4 regions of the Streptomyces sp. NPDC030183 genome follow, and region 4 is predicted to be linked to each of the others. Evidence: riboswitches for the same ligand, from Rfam matches in the RefSeq annotation. Region 4 holds a riboswitch; each other region holds the start of a gene.
The links. A riboswitch is a leader RNA that binds a small molecule or an ion and turns the genes downstream of it on or off. The one in region 4 is predicted to bind cyclic di-AMP.

Region 1 (4,941 bases), on a different contig from region 4:
CGGCGACCCTGCCCCCGGCACGGCCCCGCTGGTCCGGATGCACTCCGAGTGCCTGACCGGCGACGTCTTCGGCTCGGCCCGGTGCGACTGCGGGCCGCAGCTGCGGGAGGCGGTGGAGCGGATCGCCGACCGGGGCGGGGTTCTGCTGTACCTCCGTCAGGAGGGCCGCGGCATCGGCCTCTACAACAAGCTTGACGCGTACGCCCTTCAGGACCAGGGGCTCGACACCTACGAGGCGAACACGGCGCTCGGGCTGCCGGAGGACGCCCGCGACTACACGGCCGCGGCTCAGATGCTGGGCGCCCTCGGCATCGACGAGCTGGACCTGCTCTCCAACAACCCCGACAAGGCGCAGCAGCTGCGGGACCTCGGCGTCGGCGTCCGGCACCGCGTCCCCACCGGCGTGTTCACCACCGCCCACAACGTCCGCTACCTGCGGGCGAAGGTTCTCACCACCCAGCACACCCTGCCCCTGGCGGAGCTGACGGCGGGCTGAACGCCCGAACGGAAGAGCGCTCCAGCCGGGGTTCATGGGGTCGTTCGGATCACGCCTGGGCCGCGGAGCCCGGCACGCACACACGCACCAAGCCCCGCTCACCGGCAGCGGCGAAGTCCCCCAGCCCGAAGCCGGCATCGATCCGAACGACAGGCCCCCTAGGCCCTGTCGTCAAATTCCCACCTACCCCGCGACGCCATGCACGCGCTCTCGACGCACCGGGCCCCGACCCGAGTACGTCCAGTACACGGGTCAGGGCCCGGCCCGCCGAGAGCACGCACCTGACGCCGAGGGGCCGCCCTCCGGGCGACGGCGGGAATGTGACGACAGGGCCTAGCCCATTCGGACCCGTCGACTGGCCGGTCGCCGGTCGTCCCGTGAATCTGGGACGGGTGGGGCAGTTACAGGGTGCGAAGAGGCCGGACGGCCGGCGGTTCTTCTACACCGGTGCCCTCGTGCGGGTCCTGCCCGTGCTCCTCGTCGTCAGCGGCTTCTGCTACGACCACTTCATGCCGCGCGAACTCACGGCCGTCCCCTTCTTCACCGCGGCGCCGCTGGTGGCCGCGCCGCTGCTGTCGCTGGCGGGCACCGTGGTGACCGGTGCCGCCTCGCTCGGCGGCATCCTCGCCGTACGCCTCCGGCACAGCGGTGTGGGCGAGGCGGACGCGCTCACCGAGATCTCGACCGTCGCCACCGTCGCCGTACTGGCCGTCGCCATCAACCGGCTCGTCCGGCGCAGTGACGCCCGCCTCGCCACCGCCCGGGAGATCGCGGAGGCGGCGCAGCGGGCCGTACTGCCGAGGCCCCAGGAGCGGCTCGCCGGCCTGGAGATCGCGGCACGGTACGAGGCCGCGCAGGCCGGGGCCTCGATCGGGGGCGATCTGTACGCGGTGCAGGACTCGCCGCACGGCGTACGGCTGGTCGTGGGGGACGTCCGCGGCAAGGGCCTCGGCGCGGTGGCGGCGGTGGCGGTGCTGATCGGCGCGTTCCGGGAGGCGGCCGAACAGGAGACGACCCTGGAGGCCGTGGCCCAGCGGCTGGAGCGGGCGCTCGCGCGGGAGGTGACCCGGCGGGACGCGGCACGGCGGGACCCCACCGTGCCGTACGAGGGGTTCGTGACGGCCGTCCTCGCCGAGTTCCCGCACGGTGCCGGGTCGGCCCGCATCGTCAACCGGGGCCACCCGCCCCCGCTGCTGCTCCACGCCGACGGCGAGCTGCGCACCCTCGACCCCCCGTGGACCGCGCTGCCGCTCGGCCTCGACGAGCTGGGCACCTGGCCGGACCGCGCCGAGGAGGTCGTGTTCCCGGCGGGGTCGACACTGCTCTTCTACACCGACGGCCTGTCCGAGGCCCGCGACGCGGACGGCGTCTTCTACGACCCGGCCGCCCGGCTCCACGGCCGCACCTTCCCCGCCCCGCGCGCCCTCTTGACGACACTCGCCGAAGAGGTCCGCGAGCACACCGGAGGCGGCACCACGGACGACATGGCGCTGCTCGCCGTACACCGCCCCTGAAGAACTCTCACTCTACGTACACAATCCAACCCCCTCCGCATAACAACTGACGCCCAGTCAGGACAGCCGGGGTTCCTGAGGCGAGGCCAACTCGCCCGTTTTCCACCCCTCATGACCCGTAAGTCCAGCGCAAAAAGGCGAACGATCATTCAGAACCGCTTGGAATGCCGCCCCCACGTCTATTAACGTTCGATAACGCAGCGCGGTCGTCCCAGCCGTCACAAGAGGCGGCTCCGTGCTCACGCGCCGAATCCCGTAGGGAACCGGGGAACCACCACCCTGGGGTGAATCGCGCGAAAACCGCCGTGGAAGCACGCTCGGTTTACGCGCGTAGGAGACCTTCCGCTCCGAACCCGTCAGCTAACCCGGTAGGCGAGAAGGAAGGAAAGGAGTACGCCCCACGTGGCGTCCAACCGGTCCGCGACCGAAGCCCCCTTCGTGCCGAACCAACGCGGCAGTGAGCCCGAGACCTTCGGCTTCGGCAGCTATGACAGCGACAACGAGGGCCCCTTCCAGGAGTGGAACCCCACCGCGGAGTCCCTCCGTCCCGTCCGCGGCCGGCACCGCGTGGCCAAGACCAAGCAGCGCGGCGGGTTCGCCCGTAGCTCCACGGTTCTCGGCGTCGGCGTCATAGCCGCCGTCAGCGGCGCCGGCATGGCCAGCGCCCAGAGCGGCAAGGCCCCGGTGGCCATCTCGATGCCGGACATGCCGAACGTGGGCTCGGTCTTCGAGGACGACGACCCCGCCGACGAGCCCGAGGGCTCCGCCACCCCGCTCAGCAGCGCCGGCCTCATCGCCGCCGACACCGAGCAGGGTGCCACCGACGCCGGCGAGGCGCTGCGCGCCCGCATCATGCAGCAGGCCGAGTCCCAGCAGGACGCGTTCGACCTGAAGGCCGCCGAGGCCGCGCAGACCGCCGCCGCGAAGAAGGCCGCGGACCAGGCCGCCGAGGAGAAGAAGGAAGCCGAGGCCAAGGAGGCCGCCGCCAAGAAGAAGGCGGAGGAAGAGGCCGCGAAGAAGAAGGAAGCCGAGCGCCTGGCCGCCCTGGCCAAGCAGTTCACGCTGCCGACCTCCTCGTACACGATCACCTCCACCTTCGGCCAGGCCGGCCCCTACTGGTCGTCCGGCTACCACACGGGCCTTGACTTCGCCGCCCCCACGGGCACCCTCATCAAGGCCGTCCACAGCGGCACGATCACGCAGGCGGGCTGGGACGGCTCGTACGGCTACAAGACCGTGCTCACGCTCGACGACGGCACCGAGATCTGGTACGCCCACCAGTCCTCCATCGGCGTCAGTGTCGGCCAGAAGGTCGGCACCGGCGACGTCATCGGCCGCGTCGGCGCCACGGGCAACGTCACCGGCGCCCACCTCCACATGGAGGTGCACACGGCCGGCTCGGGCAACGGCATCGACCCGGCGGCGTGGCTGCGCAGCAAGGGCCTGAGCATCTAGCCTCCAGAGCCACTCGAACGGATGTGACGCCGCGTAAGGCCGACGGGCCTGACGCGGCGTCCGTCGTACCGCCCGGGCCCGACGCTTCACCCGGCGTTCACACGAGCCCGGAATGCGATCGTCCGACCCGGTGGTTGAACCCACACATGACTTCTCTTCGCAAGCTGGGTACGTCCGACCTCGAGGTCTTCCCGCTCTCCCTGGGCGGCAACGTCTTCGGCTGGACGGCGGACGAGGCACAGTCCTTCGCCGTCCTCGACGCCTACGCCGACGCCGGCGGCAACTTCATCGACACCGCCGACTCCTACTCCGCGTGGGTCGACGGCAACCAGGGCGGCGAGTCCGAGACGATCATCGGCAAGTGGGTGAAGGCCCGGGGCAACCGTGCCGACGTGGTGATCGCGACGAAGGTCAGCCAGCACCCCGAGTACCAGGGCCTCTCCGCCGCCACCATCAAGGCCGCCGCGGACGCCTCGCTCACCCGCCTGGGCACCGACCACATCGACCTCTACTACACGCACTTCGACAAGCCCGAGGTACCGGTCGAGGAGATCATCACCGCCCTCGACGACCTGGTGAAGGCGGGCAAGGTCCGCGCGATCGCCGCGTCCAACATCACCCCCGAGCGTCTCAAGGCGTCCCTGGACTTCTCGGACCGCGAGGGCCTGGCCCGCTATGTGGCGCTCCAGCCCCACTACAACCTGGTCTCCCGCGACACGTACGAGGGCGCCCTCCAGTCGGTGGCCGCCGACGCGGGCCTCTCCGCCGTCCCCTACTTCTCCCTCGCCAAGGGGTTCCTCACCGGCAAGTACCGCCCCGGCGCGACCGTCGACAGCCCTCGCGCCGCGGGCGCCGGCGCCTACCTCGACACCCCGAGGGGCACACGCGTCCTCGCCGCCCTCGACGAGATCGCCCGGTCCAGGAACGCGGAGATCGCCACGATCGCCCTGGCCTGGCTCACCGCCCAGCCGACGATCACCGCCCCGATCGCCTCGGCCCGCACCACGACCCAGCTCCCGGCACTCCTGGCGGTGGCCGACACCACCCTCACCCCGGAGGAACTGACCAAGCTGACAGACGCCTCGGCGTAGCAAGCCCATGGCTGCCCTCAGCCCCGGAGGGGGTGAGCCGCGTACGACGGACCGGCACACGCCACCGGGGCGCCACAGGCGGATACGGCGGGCCGGCCGCGCACGGCCGAGCGGAACGCGCCTCGGAGCCGGCGCAAGCCCCCGTGGCGGGCCGGCCGCGCACAGCCAGCCGGGAACGCGCCTCAGAGGCGTCGCAAGGGCCTGTGGCGGGTGGGCCGCGTACGGCCGACGGGGAACGCGCCTCGGAGGCGTCGCAAGCCCGTGCGGCGGGTGGGGCCGCGTACGGACGTGAGGGGGTGTGTCGGGGGGGTGTCCGCCCGCAGCGGTTGGCGCGTCAACTGGTCCGGCTTCCCGAGAGACCGATTTCGCGCCGTTCCGAGGACGG
Region 2 (4,941 bases), on a different contig from region 4:
GAGGTCCAGCTTAGACCGGCTCGCACCGGCCCTCCGGAGCGGAAGATCGCAGCGATCCGCGCGAAGCCGCGCCGCGCGGGGATTTTCGCCGTCAGCCGAGCACCCCGCACAGCTGGCGTACATCCTGTACATTTTTTACAGAAGTCGTTCAGAGGAGGCATCCATGCCCGCGAACCGGCCGTCGGCCCGTCACGCGCTCCCCGAATTCACCGAGCGCACAAGTGCGGGTCACCGAACGATGGATCCGTATGCCAAGTTGCTGGACGAGCGGATCGTGTTCCTCGGGACGCGGATCGACGACACGTCGGCCAACGACGTGATTGCGCAGTTCATGCATCTGGAGTACCAGTCCCCGGAACGGGACATCTCCCTCTACATCAACTCCCCCGGCGGCTCGTTCAGCGCGATGACGGCCATCTACGACACGATCCGGTTCGTCGGCTGCGACGTGGAGACGGTCTGCCTGGGCCGGGCGGGTGCCTCCGCCGCGGTGCTGCTGGCGGCGGGCACCCCCGGCAGGCGATCGGTGCTACCGGGCGCGCAGGTGGTGATCCGTCAGCCGGCGCTCACCGAGCCGGTCACCGGGCAGGCGAGCGACCTTGCGATCCAGGCCGAGGAGCTGACACGCAACCGCCGCAGGCTGGAGGAGATGCTCGTACGGCACACCGGGCAGAGCCACGAACGGATCAGCGGGGACATCGAACGGGACACCGTCTTCGACGCGCCCGGAGCCGTGGACTACGGCCTGGCCGACCGGGTCGTGCCGAGCCCCAGGGGTTCGCGGGCGCTCCCCGGCGCGAGGTGAGCCGCCGATGCTGCCACCCGAGCTGCCGCCGCTGCCCGCGCTGACGCGGGCCGAGGCCGAGGTGATCGACCGCTATCTGGACGTGGTCGACCTGCTGGGCCGGATCAACCCGGCGCGCCCCGGCGACACATACCGCGGGCTGCGGGCCGCGCAGGCCCTCGTCGGCAAGGCGACGGCACTGCGCGACGCGCTCGAACTGATGCACACACGCGGCGAGAACGAGCTGCACGCCCCCACCCTCGCCCGGGCCCTGCGGGTGCTGGACGGGGAACGGCGGGCGGCCCGGATCACTCTTCCGCCGGAACCCGAGGACTCACCCGCCTGAACCGATCGCGCGTCCTCGTCCGTACCGCTGACGGGACCTCCGGTCCGGGCCACGGCCCACCGGTCGGCCTACGCCCAACAACCCATCGGCCCATCCGCCCCAGGAATCGCCGGAGTTGCACGTCATAGCCACACGAGTGCCGGAACCCGTCATTCCGATGCTGGTGGGGACACCCCCGACTCCATGGACAGAACAGCTGAAAACGGCCTGTCCACCCGAACGGGCGAGTGGTGAGTAACACCACAAATCCCTGATTCCGTTGGGATTTTCGGACTTCCGTGCGTCAAGATCCCTTCCTGACGACAAGCCCCCGCCACAGCGGCGGGGCGATCCGGGCGGACGCCGAGTCCTGCCGCCGTCCGGATGACCGGTCGACAGGAGTGGATCGGCAGGAGTGGAGGACCCAAGCACGACGGGTCGCCGGGACGGTCACGCCATGACCGGGCCGAGCAGCCCTTGGGGTGAAGCCGCGTCAGCGGCCGGGCAACTTCGCCAGCCCGAATCCGACAGGTCATCCTTCACAGGCGGCTGACGAAGGGTTGCGCATGTCTGCGCTCAATCGTGTCCCGTCGCTGTTGACCCGGGCCGGCACGGCCTCGGCTCTCACCATCGCCGCCGTCGGCGGCAGCATCGTGGTCCCGGGCGTCGCCTCCGACGCCGAGGCCGCCACAGTAGCGTCCAAGGCACTTCAGGTCGCGGCTTCCAAGAAGGGCTCCCCTTACAAGTACGGCGCGACCGGCCCCGGCAGGTTCGACTGCTCAGGGCTGACGCTCTACTCGTTCAAGAAGGCGGGCAAGAAGCTGCCCCGTACTGCCCAGCAGCAGTACAACAAGACGAAGCACATCTCATCGAGCAACCGCAAGCTCGGAGACCTCGTCTTCTTCCACTCGGGATCGAGCGTGTACCACGTAGGTATCTACGCGGGGAAGGGAAAGATCTGGCACTCGCCGAAGACGGGTGACGTCGTGCGGCTGCAGAAGATCTGGACGAAGAGCGTCTGGTACGGCCGGGTCCGCTGACCCGCCGGGGGGCGGCCGGAACGAGGGCCGCCCCCTCCGCCGTTCCCCGCCGCCCTACGCCGCGCTCCTCAGGCGCTTACCGCTCCCCGGCCCCTCTCGCCGCTCCCCGGCCGCCACATGAGCGCCCCGGGCCCTCTTTCGCCCCTTGGCGAGGCGTGGCACGGGCCCGGATGGTTACTCGTACGGCCATGGCCGACGATCGCATCAGCCCCGCTCGCAACGAGACACCTCTCGAGCGGGCCGACCGCAACTTCTCCGAGTTGCTCCAGGAGCTGCGGGTCACCCAGACGGGCGTGCAGATCCTCTTCGCGTTCCTGCTGACGCTGGCCTTCACCCCGCGGTTCCCGGACCTGGACTCGTTCCAGCGCGCCACCTACGTGACCACGCTGCTGCTGGCGGTCCTCGCGGCGGCGCTCTTCACCGCCCCGGCGGCCCTGCACCGCTCGCTGTTCCAGCAGAACGCCAAGCCCGCCATCGTGCGGGTCTCGTCCAGGCTGGCCAGCGTCGGCCTGTGGGTGCTGATGCCGGCCTTCGCCGGGTCGGTCCTGCTCGTCGTGGACGTGACACTGGGCCGGGCCGCGGGCCTCACCGCGGGCGGTGGCACCGTCGTCGGCTGTCTGCTGCTGTGGGGCCTGCTCCCGAAGCTCGTGGGACGCTCGGTCCGCGAGAACCGCGCCCCGATGCCGACACCGCGCCGCAGCGGCACGGCCCCCGCGCCCCAGGAGGCGGACCCCGTCAGGACTCCTGCGGACCGCCTGCCCTGACCGGCTGGACGGGAACGGTCCACGGAAGCTCGATCGCCACCGTCTTGCCGCCCTCCCGCGTGGGTCTGACGCTCAGCCTGCCGCCGCACTCGGCGGTGAGCCAGCGGATGATGACCATGCCCCGCCCGTTGTCCTGCTGGACGGCGGCGGGCAAACGTTTCGGGAAGCGCGGATGGCTGTCGGTGACGCCGATGCGCAGGTGTTCGTCGCGGTCGAGGGCGAGGTCCACGGTGAACGTGGGTGACTGACCGAAGGTGTGCTGAACGGCGTTGGTGGCGAGTTCGGACACGATCAGGCGCACGGTGTCCGCGATGCCCGTGTCGCTCGGCAGGCCCCATTCGGCCAGCACGGTGGCGACATACCTCCGGGCCGCGGACACCGAGGCGGGATCGCTCGGCAGAGTGACGGATGCTTCCTGGTGATCTGCCATGGCGAGGCGTCCCTTTCCCACGGGACCGGTGTCCGACTGGGAGCGGATGGTTCGATGACGGTCCCGGACTGGTGCTTCGCGCCAGACTGCCACTACCTGGGCCGTCACGGGTGGCGATCCACCAAGATATGCATATATCTGTCGCTCGAAGCGGTGAACTCTCCGACGGCCGACCGTATTCGAGGGGCCCCTCGGGCCATCCTCTACCGTCACCCGACTTCGCGCGCCGGGCGGAAGGAGACACCCATGCAATACGGTCCGGCGGTCCGCCGCCGCAAGCTCGGCGCCGAGTTGCGCCTCCTGCGCACCCGCGTCGGCATCACCAGCATCGAGGCCGCCCGTCTCGTGGGCTGGCACCAGTCGAAGGTGAGCCGCATCGAGACGGGCGCCAGTGGGGTGAAACCCGCGGACGTCCACCGACTGCTGGACGCCTACGCGATCGACGACACCGAGTTACGCGAACTGCTGATGGCGCTGGCGGGCTCCGAGGACGGCGGCGGGCGGCACAACTGGTGGCACGCCTACCGCGGGGTGCTGCCACCGACGTACCGGGACTTCATCAGCCTGGAGTCGCAGGCGAACGGGATGCGCACCCTGGAGACCTCGGTCGTGCCGGGTCTGCTGCAGATCCCCGAGTACGCGCGGGCGGTGACGCGGGCCGCGGTGGAGGGGCTGGAGGACGACAAACTCGACGCGCTCGTGGAAGTGCGGCTCGCGCGGCAGGACGTCCTGCGCGGGCATCCCCCGATGGAGCTGAGCGCCGTGCTCGACGAGGGCGTTCTGCGGCGGGAGGTCGGTGGACCCGAGGTGATGGCCCGCCAACTGGAGCGGTTGGTCGAGGCGGCGCGCCTGCCTCAAGTGAGACTGCAGGTGCTGCCGTTCACTGCGGGGGCGCACATCGGCATCACCGGTCCTTTCGTAATTTTCTCATTTCGGAGCACATCCGATCTGGACGTGGTTGTTCTCGACCACTTGACGAGTAGCCTCTACCTCGAGCGGAAAGAAGACCTCAGGGCTTATGTCGAGGCCTTCAACGCCCTTCAGATCCACGCCCTTTCGCCCGAGGACTCGTTGGATTACATCGCCGGACTGGCTCAGGGCTAGCTTCCGGCGCGTAAGGAGGCACCATGTCAGCTCTGCCTCGGAACGTACCCACCAGTACCGCACTGCGCGGTGTGCGATGGCTGCGCAGCAGCCGCAGCACGGGGATGAACAACTGTGTGGAAACGGCCCGCCCCGGGTCCGGCCGCCTGGCCGGACTGGTGGCCGTGCGCGACTCGAAGAACACGGCGGGGCCCGCCCTGCTGTTCCGGCCGGAGGCATGGGAGGGATTCATCACCACGCTTCGGTGAGCACCACCGACCGCACCACCGGTTCCGCTTCTGGCGACGCACGGCCGCGACGCCGACTCACGGTCGCGTATCGCCGATGATTCCCACGGCTCGGTCGATCTGCCCCTCGGTGAGATCCGCCCGGGCGGTCAACCGCAGCCTCGAGATGCCGTCGGGCACGGACGGTGGGCGGAAGCAGCCGACGGCGAGACCCGCCGCCCGGCAGTCCGCCGCCCACCGCACCGCCTGATCCGGGGACGGCGCCCG
Region 3 (4,941 bases), on a different contig from region 4:
TCGATCATGATGTAGCCGGTCTCGCCCGGCATGACGTAGTGCAGCCGCTCCCGGATGCGCTGCTCGGCGTACGCGTCGTCCTGCCAGCGCGCCTTGAGGTCGCGCAGCTCCTCGACGCGCTCGCGCGCCTCCTCGCGCTGCCGCCGCATGTCGGCGATCTCGGCGCGCTGGGAGACGTACTGCCTTATGGGGTAGGCGAGGGCCACGATCATCGAGCAGAGGACGAGGGCGAGCAGTGCGGCGCGGCCGGTGAGCCGGGAGCGGCGGGCCTGGCGCCGGGTCTGGGAGCGGTAGACCCGGGCGGCCGTCTGCTCGCCGAGCAGCTTCAGCCGGGTCGCGGTGGAGAAACGGTCCCGGTCCTTCACGGGCATGTCCCACTTCCCCTTCCTACGGTCCCTACGTGCGTACGTCCCCGCACACGGTACGGGACCGGGTACGGGGACGTACGTGCGACGCTTCCTACTGCCGCCCTACTGGTGTCAGCCCTTGAAGCGCGGGAACGCGCTGCGGCCGGCGTACACCGCGGCGTCGTCGAGGATCTCCTCGATGCGCAGCAGCTGGTTGTACTTGGCGACGCGGTCCGAGCGGGCCGGGGCGCCGGTCTTGATCTGGCCGCAGTTCACGGCGACGGCGAGGTCGGCGATGGTGACGTCCTCGGTCTCGCCGGAGCGGTGGGACATCATGCACTTGAAGCCGTTGCGCTGGGCCAGCTCGACGGCGTCCAGGGTCTCGGTGAGCGAGCCGATCTGGTTGACCTTGACGAGCAGCGCGTTGGCCGCGCCCTCCTCGATGCCACGGGCGAGACGCTCGGGGTTGGTGACGAACAGGTCGTCACCGACGAGCTGCACCTTGTCGCCGAGGCGCTCGGTGATGGTCTTCCAGCCGTCCCAGTCGTCCTCGAACAGCGGGTCCTCGATGGAGACGAGCGGGTACGCGTCGACGAGCTCCGCGTAGTAGTCCGTCATCTCGGCGGCGGTGCGCTCCTTGCCCTCGAAGACGTACACGCCGTCCTTGTAGAACTCGGAGGCGGCGACGTCGAGCGCCAGGGCGATCTGCTCGCCGGGGGTGTAGCCGGCCTCGTTGACGGCCTCCAGGATGAGGTCGAGGGCGGCGCGGTTGGAGTCCAGGTTCGGGGCGAAGCCGCCCTCGTCGCCGAGGCCGGTGTTGAGGCCCTTGCGCTTCAGGACCTTCTTGAGGGTGTGGTAGACCTCGGCACCCCAGCGCAGCGCCTCGGAGAAGGACTCCGCGCCGATCGGGGCGATCATGAACTCCTGGATGTCCACGTTGGTGTCGGCGTGCGAGCCGCCGTTCAGGATGTTCATCATCGGAACGGGCAGCAGGTGCGCGTTCGGGCCGCCCAGGTAGCGGAAGAGCGGCAGGTCGCTGGCCTCGGAGGCGGCGTGGGCGACGGCGAGGGAGACGCCGAGGATGGCGTTGGCGCCGAGGGAGCCCTTGTTGTCGGTGGCGTCCAGGTCGAACATGGCCTGGTCGATCAGGCGCTGCTCGGTGGCGTCGTAGCCGACCAGCTCCGGGCCGATCTGCTCGATCACGGCGAGGACCGCCTTCTCGACGCCCTTGCCGAGGTAGCGGTTGGGGTCGCCGTCACGGAGCTCGATGGCCTCGAAGGCGCCCGTGGAGGCGCCGGACGGGACGGCGGCACGACCGGTGCTGCCGTCGTCGAGGCCGACCTCGACCTCGACCGTGGGGTTGCCTCGGGAGTCCAGGATTTCCCGGGCTACGACGACGTCGATGGACGGCACGAGCATCTCCTTCTTGGGATGTGACGCGTTGGTGCGGGGCCACGAGGGCCATGCGACTAGAGCCTAACCGCCCCGGGCCCGTCGGCAGCCGACCGACCGTCCCGTGGACAGACAGACCGTACCCATTGTTCCAGCCCGGAACAAAGGGGGGTGGGCGGGAAAGTGAACAGAAGGGTCGGCGGAGGGCCGGACAGGTGGGCGGAGCGGGCCCGGACAGATGGGCGGAGCAGGCCCGGACACAGAAAAACCCCGCCCCGGTGCGTACGGGGGAATGCGCACCGGGGCGGGGAGCCCGTGGGGACGGGGGGCGGCCCTCACGAGGTCTTCACTCAGGAGGACACGGCCGGGAGCGGACCGAGGTTCAGCCGGGGAGCGGCCATTTTTCGGCCCGGCCGAACCATCGGTCCTGGTCCGGTCGTCAGCTCAGGTGGAGCTGCTGGCCGGGGTAGATGAAGTCGGCGTCGTCGATGATGTCCTTGTTCAGCTCGAAGAGCTTCTCCCAGCCACCCTTGACGTTCTTCTTCGCGGCGATGCTGCTGAGGGTGTCACCGCTGACGACCTTGTACTCGCCGTCGCCCTTCTTGACCTTCTTGCCGGTCGGGGTCTCGACGGTGGCGCGCTCGGAGGAACGCGAGGCGCGGGTCTCCTGAGTGCTCTCCTGCGACGAGGAAGAGGAGGAGTCCGAGCCGGAGTTGCCGGAGGAGGCGGCGGCGCCGTCGTACGAGGCGCTGGACAGACCCTTGCCGCAGACCGGCCAGGCACCCGCACCCTGGCCCGCGAGGACCTTCTCGGCGACGGCGATCTGCTGGGCCTTGCTGGCCTGGTCGGCCGTGGAGGCGTACTGCGTGCCGCCGTACGCGGCCCAGGTGGAGGCCGAGAACTGCAGACCGCCGTAGTAGCCGTTGCCGGTGTTGATGGACCAGTCACCGCCGGACTCGCACTGGGCGACGGCGTCCCACTCGGACTCGGTGGCGGCGGAGGCGCTGCCGGCCGCCATGAGCGGGGCGGCGATCGCGGCGGCGCCGGTGACACCGGCGACGGCGATGGCGCGAGCGGTCCTGGACGGACGACGGTGCTTGCCCTTGCTGGAAAACAGCATGGAGTGATCCCCTCACCGACGCCTACGAGGTGAGCTGTCGGGTTCGGGCCGGTTGAGTTGCCCGGCCGCACCCGCTCGCCTTCCGGCGCACGTGATGCGGCTTCACCCCGAGCCGGTGCCGGCGGCGTGACCCCGAAGGGCCTCAACCGCCGGACCCGGCGCAAACCTTGGGTCCCCCGCTCCTGCCTACGGCGCTTGACGCGACGACTGTTCCGAGCGGCCGTCGGCAGGATTCGGCGTGACGACCGCAAGGGCCCGCTGTGGCGAGCGGTCACGACCGTAAACACGTGATTCGCCGAATTTCAAAGACGATCAGGGGGTCTGTGATTCATCTCCCACCGAGATCAAAACGGACATCAAGGGGCGAACCATGACCCGAACTGCCGCTACTTTTCGCCCGTTTCGGCACCGACTTCCAGGGTCTGACCGGGAAGGATGAGGTCCGGGTCGGTTCCGACCGTGCCCTCGTTCTCGGCGTACAGCTCCCGCCACCCGCCGCCCACCTCAAGGGAGTCGGCGATGGCGGTCAGGCTGTCCCCGGGGCGGACGGTGTACGAGCCGTCGACGGCCTCACGGGAGGCGTCGCCGCCGCGGGAGGCATGACGGCCGGCGGAGGTCTCGCCGCGGGAGTCGGCGGCGTCGGCGTGGACGCCTTCCTCGGCGCTCGCGCCACGGTGGCGACCGGTGCCGCCATCGACATCGCCGCTGGTGGAAGACGTGTCGCTCCGCGCGGAGTTGTCCGAGTCGCCGCTCTTGGCGTCATCCGGGGCCGAGCTGCCGGATTCCTGCGAGCCGTCGGCGGTGTCGGCCTCGGCGGAGTCCTCGGAGGCGCCAGCGACATCGGAGGACGAATCAGACGATTCCGATGAACCCGACCCATCAGGCGATCCGGAGGAATCCGAGGAGTCCGATGAAACGGATGAACCGGATGAATCAGAGGAGTCAGTGGACTTGGTGGAGTTACCGGATGAACTGGATGAACCGGACGAATCACCCGAGCTGGAGGAATCTCCCGCCACGCCTGTGTCCACGTCGGCCGAGGCGGAGTCACCGTCGAGGTTGTGGAGGAGTCCGCAGGTGGACCAGGCGCCGACACCCTGATCGGCGAGGATTCTCTCGGCGACCGCGATTTGCTGCGAACGGCTGGCCTGGTCGGGGCTGGTCGCGTAGTCGAGGCCGCCGTGGCGCTCCCAGTTCGCCTGGGAGATCTGGAGGCCGCCGTAGCGCCCGTTCCCGGTGTCCGCGCTCCAGGAGCCGCCGCTCTCGCACTCCGCCACCTGATCCCAGGTGGTTCCGCTGGCCGCGCTCGCGCCGGTGGCGCCGAGGAGCGGGATGGCGATGGCGGAGCCGGTCACTCCGGCCGCGACGAGGAGTGCCGGAGCCTGACGGGGGCGACGGTGACGACCGTTCCCGGAGAGCATGCGGTTGCCTTTCACGCGACAGCAGAGAGCTGTGCGAGGGATGTGACCATCCTTCGCACTGACGTGTGAACGTATCCGTAGACGATCAGTTGTCACAAGTTAATGCAGCGGAGATCACGTGAAGATCACGAACTTGAGGGTGTGTCACTTTCCGCCGCTGTTCCTGATAGGGGTACGGCCCGTTCACCAGCCCTGACGCGGTGTGAACTCGACGGGAAGCGTGCGCAGTCCGCGCATGATGAGACCGCCCCGCCAGCGCAGGTCGGCGGGGTCGGCCGCGAGCCGCAGGTCGGGCAGGCGGGTGAGGAGCATCGCCAGCGCGGTCTGCCCCTCCAGGCGGGCGAGGGGGGCGCCCAGGCAGTAGTGGATGCCGTGGCCGTAGCCGAGGTGCTGGTTGTCGCGGCGGGAGAGGTCGAGGGTGTCGGGGTCGGCGAAGCGGGCCGGGTCGCGGTCCGCCGCCGCGAGGACGACCAGCACCGGGTCGCCGGCGGCGATGTCCTGCCCGCCGATGCTCAGCGGCCGCGTGGCGAACCGCCAGGTGGCGAGCTCCACGGGACCGTCGTAGCGGAGGAGTTCCTCGACGCCGGTCTCCAGCAGGGCCGTCTCGCCCGCGCCGAGGGAGGTCTGGAGGCGGGCGCGCTGCTCGGGGTGGGTGAGCAGG
Region 4 (4,941 bases):
ACCGCTTCCCCGAGGGGCTGAAGCCGCTCGCCGACCAGGTGCACGCCCTCGGGATGCAGTTCGGCATCTGGGTCGAGCCCGAGATGGTCAACCCCGACAGCGAGCTGTACCGGGCGCACCCCGACTGGGCGCAGTTCCAACCGGGACGAAAGCGGACGGAACTCCGCAATCAGCTCGTGCTCAACCTCGCACGGCCGGACGTCCAGGAGTACCTGTGGGAGAAGCTGGACGCCCTGCTCTCCAGTGCCCCGATCGACTATGTGAAGTGGGACTTCAACCGCTGCTTCACGGACGCCGGCTGGCCCGGTGAGCCCTACCCGCAGAAGCTGTGGGTCGAGCACGTGCACGCCTTCTACGCCCTGCTGGACCGGCTGCGGGCCGCGCACCCGGGCGTCGCCTTCGAGTCGTGCTCGGGCGGCGGCGGCCGGATCGACCTTGGGGTGATGTCCCGGACCGACCAGGTGTGGACCTCCGACAACACCGACCCGCTGGACCGGCTCGCCATCCAGCACGGGTTCAGTCACCTCCACCCGGCGCGGGTCATGGCCGCCTGGGTGACCGACAGTCCGAACAACCAGCTCAACGGCCGCGTCAGCTCCCTGCGGTTCCGCTTCGTCAGCGCCATGGCGGGCGTGCTCGGCGTCGGCGGCGACCTCACGAAGTGGAGCGACGAGGAGCTGGCCGAGGCGCGGGAGTGGGTGGAGCTGTACAAGGAGATCAAGCCCGTCGTGCAGCGCGGCGACCAGTACCGGCTGCGCCCGCCGGGCGGAGGCCTGAGCGCCGTGCAGTACGTCCACGGTGACGAGGTGGTCGTCCTCGCCTGCCTCCAGGCCCAGCACTACGGCGAGCCGCTCCCGCCGCTGCGGCTGCGCGGCCTCGACCCCGCGAAGACCTATGAATGCCGCGAAACGGGCGAAGTGCACCGAGGGGCTGTGCTGTTGCACCACGGCCTGCGGACCGGGCTGCGCGGCGACTTCGATGCGACGGTTATCCGCCTGCGTCGCATCTGAGCGTTCTGTCCGAAATGGAGCCATTAATCCAACTGGCCCTGGAATAAAGACTACTGAGGCGTAGGCGCGTGAGCAGCGTCATATCCGTGACGCACCGTCGCCGTCATGCTCACGTAATTCTTGGTCTTTTCCAGGGCGGTTGGAAATAGAAAGACGGCGCTCCATTACGGAGCGTAATCGGGATTCGTTGTATGGATCACGTAGGGAGACGCACGGGAAATCCCGATGGTTGTCTCTGTGGGGACAAGTCGCTTACGTTCACCCTCGATCCGGACGGACGCCCAATCCTGCCGCCGACCGGAGCCGCGTACCGACCCGATCCATGGCAGGAGCGGGGGACCCACAGGTAGTACCGCCTGTTCCGGTCTCCGGAACGGCTAGGGGTAAAGCCGAGCGCAAGCCCGGCCGGACATCTCCAGTCCGCACCCGACAGCTCACCTCGCAGGCGCCGGAGAGGAATTCGCCATGCCCGCGAAGGGTAAGCACCGCCGTCCGAAGTCCCAGCGTCTCACCCGCTCCATCGCCGCCGCCGGAACCGGTGGCGCCGCGCTCGCGCTGCCCCTGATGGGCGCCGCCGGCGCCCACGCCGCGACCCCCACGGCCGCCGTTTCCGGGCCTTCCGGGAAGACCGTCACGGCCACCCCCGAGAAGGGTGCCGTCGAACAGGTCGCCGCCAAGAAGAAGGCGACGAAGACCTACACGGTCAAGGCCGGCGACTATCTCGCGAAGATCGCGGACGAGCAGGACGTCCAGGGCGGCTGGAAGCGGCTCTACTCGGACAACCGCTCCGTGATCGGCTCCGACCCCTCGCTCATCCACCCGGGCCTGAAGCTCGCCATCGGCGGCAAGGCCACGTCCGCCGGGCTGACGCACACCTCGACGAAGACCCGGTCGCCGCAGCCGGCGAAGCCCTCCCAGCCGTCCAAGGCCTCCGGGTCCGCGGCCAAGGAGACGACCGCCGCGCCCGCCGGTCAGGCCGCCCAGACCAGCGGTTCCGGCTTCACCCTGCCCATCCAGGGCGCCACCGTCGGCACCGCGTACAAGACCGCCGGCAGCATGTGGTCCAGCGGCTACCACACCGGCGTCGACTTCGTGGCCCCGACCGGCACCAGCCTCAAGGCCGTGGGCGCGGGCACCGTCGTCTCGGCCGGCTGGGGCGGCGCGTACGGCAACCAGGTCGTCATCAAGCTCGCCGACGGCTACTACGCCCAGTACGCCCACCTCTCCTCGATCGGCGTCTCGGCGGGCCAGTCCGTCAGCGGCGGCCAGGAGATCGGCCTCTCGGGCGCCACCGGCAACGTTACCGGCCCGCACCTGCACTTCGAGATCCGGACGACCCCCGACTACGGCTCGGACATCGACCCGCTGGCCTACCTGCGGTCGAAGGGCGTCACCGTCTGACGTGCCGCCGACGGCGGACTGAGCGCGGCGCAGGCCGGACCCCGATCCCCGGGGTCCGGCCTGCGGCGTATTCCCTGGTTGAACGAATCTTGAAGCGTGGTCTATCTCACCGCCCGTCAACCCCTTATTACGGTCGCGTAGGTCACATCGGAAGGTGAATCATGACCCGATGTGGCAGACGATTCGAAGAACAGCAGATCAGTGATCGGGTCGTACGTGGCGGTGGGGGACAGCTTCACCGAGGGCGTCGGCGACCCCGGCCCCGACGGGGCGTTCGTCGGTTGGGCGGACCGGTTCGCGGTGCTCCTCGCGGACCGGGTGCCCGAAGGCGACTTCAGGTACACCAATCTCGCGGTACGGGGGAAGCTCCTCGACCAGATCGTCGAGGACCAGGTGCCGAGGGCTCTCGAACTCGCCCCGGATCTCCTTTCCTTCTGTGCCGGCGGGAACGACATCATCCGGCCCGGCACCGACCCCGACGAGGTCGCGGAGCGGTTCGAGCGGGCGGTGGCCCGGCTCACCTCGGCGATCGGCACGGTGATGGTGACCACCGGGTTCGACACCCGTGACGTGCCGGTGCTCCGGCATCTGCGCGGCAAGATCGCGACCTACAACGGGCATGTGCGGGCCATCGCCGACCGGTACGGGTGCCCCGTGCTCGACCTGTGGTCCCTGCGGACCGTGCAGGACCGGCGCGCCTGGGACCACGACCGGCTGCACCTGTCGCCCGAGGGGCACACCCGGGTCGCTCTGCGGGCCGGGCAGGTGCTGGGCGTGGAGGTGCCCGCGGACCCCGAGCAGCCGTGGCCGCCGTTGCCGCCGCGGGGGACGTTCGAGGTGCGCCGGGACAACATCCAGTGGGCCCGGGAGTACCTCGTGCCGTGGATCGGGCGGCGGCTGCGCGGGGAGTCGTCCGGCGACCATGTGTCGGCCAAGGGGGCGCTGTCGCCCGACGACATCAAGATGCGGATCGCTTCCGTGGCCTGAGGGCGTTCGGCCGGGTCCGCCCACAGTTCGTCGTGGGGCGGGCCCGCGCCGCCGCGGGGCCGCCCGTCCCCTCCCCAGGGGTCAGCTCGTCGGTGTCTCCGGCAGGTTCAGTTCGCGGGCCAGCGTCTCGTCCGCCCATAGCCGGGCCTTCGCGCGGGAGACCGCTCCGTCGTAGGACGTGAGCTGCACGGCCAGGCCGTCCAGGAGGGCGGTGAGGCGGAGGGCCGAGGCCCGGGGGTCGGGGCAGTGGAACTCGGCCGCGGCCACGCCCTCCTCGATGAGGCCGATGAGCGCGGCCTTCCACTGCAGGTCCAGGTCGCGGGTGACCTCGCGCAGGGCGGGGTCGCGGAGCGAGACCGCCCAGCCCTCGATCCACAGGCGCCAGCCCTTGGCCTGGCCGGTGGGGGCGTACCAGCGGACGGCCGCCCTGAGGCGGCGCAGCGCCGTCGTGCGCCGGGCGAGCAGCTTGCGGAGGCGGGCGAGGTCGTCCTCGGCGGCGTAGCGGAACGCCTCGGCGACCAGCTTCTCCTTCGTCGAGAAGTGGTACAGCACCAACGCGTTGCTCACGCCGAGGGAGGCGGCCACGTCGGCGATCCGCACCGCCGCCACACCCCGCGCCTCGATCTGTTCGATGGCCGCCCGCAGCAGCTCCTCGCGCCGCTCGGCCACGCTCAACCTGACCCTGCCCACGCGGCAACCTTACCTACGGGTCAGATCGGGCGGTGTCGCCCATAGCGTGCCTCGATGACGGGGAGGCGGTCGGCGGCGATGGCGTGGGCGGCCGCCCGGGGTGTCGTGCCGTCCCGCTCGGCGCGGGAGAGCATCAGATCCACGAGGGCGCGCATGGCGCGGCGGGTGTGGTCGAAGGAGCTCCGCGCGTCGGGGGCGATGTCGCCGAACAGGGTCCACCACCACCAGGCGTTCGTGGCGGAGTTGACCACGACGTCGGGGAGGATCGTCACCCCGCGGCCGGTCAGCAGGGCCTCGGCCTCGGGGAGGACCGGCATGTTGGCCGCCTCGACGATCAGGCGGGCGGTGATCAGCTCCTGGTTGGCCGGGTCGATGGCGTACGAGACGGCCGCGGGGACCAGGATGTCGGCGTCGGCGGCCAGCCAGGCGTCCGAGGAGGTCTCCCGGTCCTCCGGGCGGAGGGCGCGGCGGTCGACCGTGCCGTGGGAGTCGCGGGCGGCCAGCAGCGCCTCCACGTCCAGGCCGGCGGGGTTGAAGACGGTGCCCTTGATGTCGGCCACGGCGACGACGGTGAGCCCGGCCCGGGCGAGGAAGCGGGCGGTGGCGCCGCCCATGGTGCCCAGCCCCTGCACGGCGACCCGCGTCCCGGCGTACGGCGTGCCGGTCCGGTCCAGGGCCGTGAGGACGGACTCGGCGACCCCGCAGCCGCCCATCAGCTCGTCCAGTCCGATGCCGTCCACCTCGACGGCGAACGCGTCCGCCAGCCGCCGTCGGGCGGCCCGCTCGTCGTCGAGGAGGGGGTAGACGGCCTGGACCGTCGAGACGAGGCCCGCCTCCGCGGCCGCCCGGTCCA

Region 1: another riboswitch for cyclic di-AMP. It lies ahead of ACZ4Z2_RS09900 (M23 family metallopeptidase); the one in region 4 lies ahead of ACZ4Z2_RS07700 (M23 family metallopeptidase).
Region 2: another riboswitch for cyclic di-AMP. It lies ahead of ACZ4Z2_RS30755 (C40 family peptidase); the one in region 4 lies ahead of ACZ4Z2_RS07700 (M23 family metallopeptidase).
Region 3: another riboswitch for cyclic di-AMP. It lies ahead of ACZ4Z2_RS04280 (transglycosylase family protein); the one in region 4 lies ahead of ACZ4Z2_RS07700 (M23 family metallopeptidase).

The regions. Positions count from the first base shown of each region.
Region 1 is NZ_JBVIBK010000006.1:293,542-298,482, forward strand. It holds gene ACZ4Z2_RS09890 (GTP cyclohydrolase II) at 1-496, shown strand, start outside; gene ACZ4Z2_RS09895 (PP2C family protein-serine/threonine phosphatase) at 889-2,010, shown strand; cyclic di-AMP (ydaO/yuaA leader) riboswitch at 2,245-2,400, shown strand; gene ACZ4Z2_RS09900 (M23 family metallopeptidase) at 2,413-3,465, shown strand; gene ACZ4Z2_RS09905 (aldo/keto reductase) at 3,612-4,556, shown strand.
Region 2 is NZ_JBVIBK010000030.1:41,002-45,942, forward strand. It holds gene ACZ4Z2_RS30745 (ATP-dependent Clp protease proteolytic subunit) at 164-805, shown strand; gene ACZ4Z2_RS30750 (hypothetical protein) at 813-1,130, shown strand; cyclic di-AMP (ydaO/yuaA leader) riboswitch at 1,474-1,672, shown strand; gene ACZ4Z2_RS30755 (C40 family peptidase) at 1,676-2,149, shown strand; gene ACZ4Z2_RS30760 (DUF6328 family protein) at 2,338-2,913, shown strand; gene ACZ4Z2_RS30765 (ATP-binding protein) at 2,885-3,343, opposite strand; gene ACZ4Z2_RS30770 (helix-turn-helix domain-containing protein) at 3,590-4,447, shown strand; gene ACZ4Z2_RS30775 (DUF397 domain-containing protein) at 4,471-4,695, shown strand; gene ACZ4Z2_RS30780 (8-amino-7-oxononanoate synthase) at 4,753-4,941, opposite strand, start outside.
Region 3 is NZ_JBVIBK010000002.1:316,650-321,590, reverse strand. It holds gene ACZ4Z2_RS04290 (FtsB family cell division protein) at 1-371, opposite strand, end outside; gene eno (phosphopyruvate hydratase) at 480-1,760, opposite strand; gene ACZ4Z2_RS04280 (transglycosylase family protein) at 2,179-2,859, opposite strand; cyclic di-AMP (ydaO/yuaA leader) riboswitch at 2,864-3,063, opposite strand; gene ACZ4Z2_RS04275 (transglycosylase family protein) at 3,246-4,280, opposite strand; gene ACZ4Z2_RS04270 (cytochrome P450 family protein) at 4,464-4,941, opposite strand, start outside.
Region 4 is NZ_JBVIBK010000005.1:44,187-49,127, forward strand. It holds gene ACZ4Z2_RS07695 (alpha-galactosidase) at 1-1,010, shown strand, start outside; cyclic di-AMP (ydaO/yuaA leader) riboswitch at 1,313-1,471, shown strand; gene ACZ4Z2_RS07700 (M23 family metallopeptidase) at 1,476-2,411, shown strand; gene ACZ4Z2_RS07705 (SGNH/GDSL hydrolase family protein) at 2,613-3,398, shown strand; gene ACZ4Z2_RS07710 (TetR/AcrR family transcriptional regulator) at 3,480-4,088, opposite strand; gene ACZ4Z2_RS07715 (Glu/Leu/Phe/Val dehydrogenase dimerization domain-containing protein) at 4,109-4,941, opposite strand, start outside.